Linked DNA regions of Prochlorococcus marinus XMU1408. The protein of the gene in region 1 interacts with the protein of each later gene in a pairwise test. Links are inferred from orthologs where the notes say so. Each region holds a gene or a part of one and is shown on either strand. Other genes may lie near its edges.

Evidence for each region.
Region 2: the proteins of sfsA (region 1) and DNJ73_RS03195 interact in binary tests that used the Escherichia coli proteins (3 or more experiments, as listed by UniProt). The link is inferred for Prochlorococcus marinus XMU1408 from one-to-one orthologs.

Annotation. Positions count from the first base shown.
Region 1 is NZ_QJUE01000002.1:27,113-30,233, forward strand. Bases 268-3,055 are described here. They hold sfsA (DNA/RNA nuclease SfsA), read left to right. Parts: upstream 268-1,173; coding sequence 1,174-1,938; downstream 1,939-3,055. Other genes in these bases: murJ (murein biosynthesis integral membrane protein MurJ), read right to left, coding at 268-1,100; DNJ73_RS01635 (ammonium transporter), read left to right, coding at 2,210-3,055. In the rest of the region: more of murJ, read right to left, coding at 1-267; more of DNJ73_RS01635, read left to right, coding at 3,056-3,121. UniProt on the Escherichia coli protein: Binds to DNA non-specifically. Could be a regulatory factor involved in maltose metabolism.
Region 2 is NZ_QJUE01000002.1:310,983-314,124, reverse strand. What follows is about bases 128-2,936. They hold DNJ73_RS03195 (glutamate-5-semialdehyde dehydrogenase), read right to left. Parts: upstream 2,286-2,936; coding sequence 969-2,285; downstream 128-968. Other genes in these bases: DNJ73_RS03190 (translocation/assembly module TamB), read right to left, coding at 2,436-2,936; DNJ73_RS03200 (dihydroneopterin aldolase), read right to left, coding at 583-972; DNJ73_RS03205 (esterase/lipase family protein), read right to left, coding at 128-582. Also shown: more of DNJ73_RS03205, read right to left, coding at 1-127; more of DNJ73_RS03190, read right to left, coding at 2,937-3,142. UniProt on the Escherichia coli protein: Catalyzes the NADPH-dependent reduction of L-glutamate 5-phosphate into L-glutamate 5-semialdehyde and phosphate. The product spontaneously undergoes cyclization to form 1-pyrroline-5-carboxylate.

The DNA.
Region 1 (3,121 bases):
ATACCATAAGCAATTAAAAGTTGACTTACCACATCTATTGCATTCTGATTAAAGGAACCCCTTCCATATATTAATATTACTATTGGGGTAGAAAGTGAAACAAATATAGAGCCTAAAAATACCATCGAAGTTGAAGAAAGAAAGAATCCCTGATGGATTTTTTTGATCAGTTTTGGATGGTTTTCTCGAGACCTTAAACTAACAAAAACTGGTAATAATGGAATTAAAATTGTATTTGATATTATTCCAAGAGGAGCTTGTATGAGAAAGTTAGCGTAACTTAGAGCAGCTGCGGCACCTATAATTTTTGATGCGAAAAATAAATCAGTAAAAACATTAATTTGCATCATTCCTGAAGAAAGTGATGCAGGAGCAATCATTTTCCAGGCTCTTTTTAGTTCTGAATATTTTGTTTGTATTGAGAAACGTATAGAAAATATTCCTTTGTTGATTAGGAATGGTATTTGAATTAAATATTGAGAGAGAGCTCCAATAAATGTTGCCTTGGCTAGAATAACGCCTCCCTTAATATCTAATTCAGATAGGTCTGTTGTATTTCCTTTGTTTAGCCAAAAGTCGGCAATAGCAATGATAATTATTAAGCTTGAAATTAAAGGTGATATAGAGGGAATAAAAAACTCTTTTTTGGCATTAAGTGATCCAAATCCTAGGCCTATTAAACCTGATATAAATACGATTGGAGACATTATTTTTAATTGAGAGGATGCCATCTCTTTGACTTCAGCAGTTAAACTAGGCCCTACTAAATTGATAAAAAAGTCTGACGAAAAGAAAATAAAAACACTTACTAGTAATAATAATAGAGTTAATATAGTATTTATTGAAGTTATAAATAATTTACTCTCAACTTTATTTTTATCTGCTAAGAGAGTAACCATTGAGTTATGAAATGGTCCATTAACGCCTCCTAAGAGAACTAAGAAAAAGCCAGGTATAATATAAGCATAATTATATGCATCATATGAAGCGCTAATTCCAAAAGCACCAGCAATAACCAATTGTCTTGCCATGCCTCCAAATTTGCTGAATAAAGTTCCTAAAGTTACAATGAAAGCAATTTCTTTTATTGTTTTCGTCATGTTAAATCTGAAAATAGAGAGCTTTCATTTCTTGAATTATTTTGAGTTTTTTGTTCTATTGGATGTTAATTAAGTGATTGAAATTGGAAAAACCATTATTAAGTTTCCTCCTCTTAGAGAGGGAATTTTAATTAAGAGATATAAGAGATTTTTGGCTGATGTTGAGCTTGATGATGGAGAAATTGTTACTGCCCATTGTGCAAATACAGGTCCAATGAAAGGGGTTTTGTGGCCTGGGGGTCGAGTCAGGCTTAGGTATTCTCCTTCACCTAAACGTAAATTAGATTGGTCTTGGGAGCAAGCTGAGGTACCTAGTTATATCGAGAACAAAAAATGTTGGGCAGGTGTTAATACATCTTTGCCAAATAAGTTGATTAAGCATTTAATTGAGGCAAATGGTTTAGAGAAAGAATTGGGTGCAATATCCATAATCAAACCTGAAGTGGTTTATGGCAAAGGAGGTAAAAGTAGAATAGACCTATTGCTTGAGCCAGAAAATAGCAATTTAGATCTTAGGAAGATATATGTTGAGGTTAAAAATACGACTTGGTGCGATAAATCATTAGCATTGTTCCCAGATACAGTTACGACAAGAGGTCAAAAACATCTGAAGGAATTAATGGATGTTTGCCCTGATTCAAGAGCAGTTTTAATTCCCTGTATTAGTCGAAAAGATATGGAAATTTTTGCACCTGGTGATTCTGCTGACCCTCGATATGGAGAACTATTCAGAGATGCCTTAATTAAGGGTTTAGAGGTAATTCCTTGTTCTTTTGGCTTTTTTCATGATCGCATCTCATGGGAGGGGATTAAACCCTTTAGGGAATTCCAAAAATAAGGCTGGAATCACTAAATCTTAAAGGTTTTATTTATATTTGGACTAGATGGTATATCTTATAGTTCATGTGTCAAAACTTTTTTTTCAGAAGAATTAAGTAATAAGTTCTTTAATGAACACAAAAAAAAGTATCAACTAATACAATTCTTAGGTATTAAAGTTTTTTTTTGTATAAACACGTACATCTTTTGTATCTATGTTGCGTGCATATTCATAAATGTATAAATTTTGGATTAACCATCCATTTCTTTTTTCGCAGTAAGCATCATTTATGACCACTGCTTTGCAATCGCCTCCAAGGCGAACTACTTCTCGTCTTCAAGACGCAAGTCTTTTAAACGGGCCAATGCTTCTACTGAGAAGCATTAAAGGTTTTAGAAGAAGTCAGTCTTGGGCATGGCTTGCCTCTGTCCCATTGGCGCTTTTGGGATTAGGTGTATTCACTTTCTCTGCACGCGCCGAGGTCGCTCTTTCAGATTTAACTGGACCTCAGGCAGCTGCATTCTTAGCCGACAACCTTTGGTTATTTATTGCCACAATCCTCGTTATTTTTATGAACGCAGGATTCGCAATGGTTGAAGCTGGTATGTGCCGTCAAAAAAATGCGGTAAATATTTTAGCTAAAAACCTATTCGTTTTTGCTCTTGCTGTTACTGCCTATTGGGTAATTGGATATTCCCTTATGTATGGCGGTTCAGTCATTGATGGTTGGCTTTATTTCCAGGGCTTATTTGTTGATCCTGACCCTTCTGGCGCATTAGAGTGTGCTGCCGCTGGTGATACTGGTTGTCTTGTCCCAGCTGTAGATTTCCTTTTCCAATCTGCTTTTGCTGGTACTGCTGCAACTATCGTTTCTGGTTTGGTGGCTGAAAGAGTCAAATTTGGAGAATTTGTTGTTTTCTCTATTGTTCTAACTGCATTCATCTACCCAATTGCTGGTAGCTGGCAGTGGAATGGAGGTTGGCTTTCTGAACTTGGCTTTATTGATTTTGCTGGTTCATCTATTGTCCACTCAGTAGGAGGCTGGGCTGGTCTTGTTGGAGCGATGCTTCTTGGACCCCGTATTGGCAAATTTGTAGATGGCAAGGCCCAAGCTATGCCTGGTCATAATATGGCTATTGCCACTTTAGGAGCACTAATCTTATGGATTGGTTGGTATGGATTTAATCCTGGCTCCGAATTG
Region 2 (3,142 bases), 280 kb from region 1 along the record:
TTTAACTACAATTTTTAATGAATTAGAATTGGTTATCAATTCTTTATGTGTCAATACAGGTAAGTGATAAGAGTCGCCTATAGAAAGCTTTGCTTGCCAACCTGGAAAGGACATCAAGTCCCATTTTGTAAAAAAGCTAACGCATTCAACCTTTTCTAGAGAACTCAAATCAGTATTTAATTGAGATAACAAACTACTACCTCTTTTCATCTCTGCAATCCCAGGCATAAAAGAAGAAGGTATCATCTGAGCTGTATAAGTACCAAAATGAGGCGTACCAATACTAAAAAAACGTTTTGTTCTTAAAAAGCCATTATGTTTTTGCAACCAAATCCTGCTAACTAATCCACCCATTGAGAAACCAACAATATCGATTTCTTTTTCTGGCCCCACTAATTCCTCAATCTTAGAATCAAGATCTATAGCTAAACGCCTAAGGGATGTCTTCCCAAATTTATGTGGCAAATGTGGTCTATACAATTGATAATCATCTTCGTTTATTCTTTTTATTAATTTTTCAAATAATTTAGGATTATTCCATAAACCATGAACAAGAAAAATTGGTCTTTTGTTTGGATTCAATTAATTATTTAGAGATGAGAAATTCCTTTTTTTTTCGATTAAAACACTTCCAGTAAATCCTTTTATGGGTGGAGAACATTTTTTCAACAGAATACAAATTGGAACTTGACCATATAGAGACTCAAGAAGGTTCAAAATTTGATCACTAAAATATTCAATCGTTAAGCATTTAATTTCATATGAAAGTTTTTGAACTGCTTTAATCGCTTCGCAGTAGTCAATAGATTTATCTAATCGATCAAGTTTTGATGACTCATCCAAATCCAACCAAAAGCTGATGTCAAGGACAAAATCCTGACCATTAATACGTTCACTTTCTAAAACACCTACATGAGCCCAAAGATTTATATCTTTTATATGAATTGCATTGGAATTAAGAAAGTAATTCATAACGGCAAATCCGTATGAGAAAAGATTCTATCTCCAGAGGCAAAATCCTTAACGAGATCACTATCACCTCTTAGGAAGTAACGATAGGTAACTAAACCCTCCAGGCCAACTGGACCTCTTGGGGGAAGGGTCTGAGTACTTATCCCAACTTCAGCTCCAAAACCATATCTGAAGCCATCTGCAAAACGAGTAGAGCAATTGTGATAAACACCTGAACTATCAACTGAACGGAGAAATTTCTCAGCAACGTCCTTATCATTAGTAGCTATTGCTTCAGTATGACGGGAGCTGTATTTCCGAATATGCTCAATGGCTTCGTCTACGTTGCTAACAATTTTTATTGAAAGAATTAAGTCAAGATATTCTGTAGACCAGTCTAAATCAATAGCTGGGTTTTTCACCCCTAAAGCTTGGCTCTTACTATCTCCCTTAAGAGTAACTCCTGAATTAGAAAAAATTGGTAAGCTTTTCTTCAAAAATATTTCCGCGACATCTTCATGAATTAATAATGTCTCAATTGCATTACAAGCAGCAGGATATTGAATCTTGCTATCCAAAGCAATACTTATAGCTTTGTCAATATCTACAGAAGCATCTACATATAGATGACAAATTCCATCAGCATGCCCTAATACAGGGATACGTGTGTTGTCTTGAATAAATTGAACTAATTCATTGCTTCCTCTTGGAATTATCAAATTAACAAATCGATTTAAATGCAGTAAACCCAGACTTTCTTGACGTGTAGTGAGCAAAGACAATGCTCCTGTGCCCACATTTGATTTGCTTAAACCTATATCAAGAGAATCCATTATGGCTTGATTTGTGGCCCTTGCTTCACTTCCTCCTTTTAATAATGCACCGTTACCAGAGCGAACCGCTAGAGAAGCTATTTGTATTAATGCATCAGGTCTGGATTCAAAAATCACTCCTAACACACCTAATGGAACTGTAACTCTTTCAAGAATAAGATTTTCATCTAATTTTCTATGGAGTTGCCTATTGCCAATTGGATCTGCAAGATTTGAAACTTTTAAAACGCCATCAATACATCCTTCAAGTTTATTTTTTGTTAACTGAAGTCTGGATAAAAGTGATTTATTCAACCCCTCTTTTTCTGATCTTTCAATATCTACTAAATTTGCTTTTAAAATTTTATCAGCATTATCATTCAAAGCATTTGCCATTTCTATCAAAACCTCGCACCTTTGTTTATTAGTGGCTTGACCAAGCAGAATAGAGGCTTCTTTAGCATTCTCTGCAACTTTAATCAACTCAGGAGTTGGATTAGGAACTGATAAATTTGTACTCATTAGTTTTAGATCTACCTTTTATTCAAAGATAATTTTTATCCACTTTCCTTAAACTATTCCTTTGGACCTAATCAAGCAATAAAAAAAGATAAAATTCAATCGAGCTAAGAAATTCTCAATGTAGATAAATTTCTTCAAGTATTTTTAGACCTAATATCTAAAAAAGAGTTGAACCTGACTTTGCCAATTCCCATTTTTATCAAAAGAACCAAGTAAGCCTATATTTGGATTCATTTGAAAAGTAATATTTCCTTTCGGTGGAATATCTTGTCGGTTAGGAGCAGCTTGAACTGAAAAATTAATTTTCTCGCTAAGGTCAATTCCTATTTCAGTTACCCATGCCTGTTGACCAAGAAGGCTTGGACTTGTATCGTCTTGATCTGTACTTGTTGAACTATTTTCAGTTACATCATCATCCAAGTCTGATCCACTTATATAGGTGGGATACAAAGATATTTGAAGCTTATCACTTAAAAATCCATTTATATTTCCTTGAATATATGAAGCAAAAGATCTATTCAAAAAACTAGTGATAACTTCTCCATCTCCTCCACTAGTTAATAGATTTGTAAGAGAATTTCCTCCAATGAGTCCTAAAATCTCACTTCTTCCTAACGCTGGAGTACTTCTTAATTGAAAGTTTTCACTAATTCGATCAGCAGGTCCGGAGGCCGTCACCTCTACATTTACAAAACGAGATCCTCCAATACCAAATGATGCCATTCCATTAGAGGAAAAATTACTTGTTTCTCTAACATTGTCTGGGACTCTACTTTTCAATGTCACATCTACATAAGGTACCAAGCCCATAGAAGGTACAAATACAGCTACATTAGGTTCACTTTGATCTAAATTAA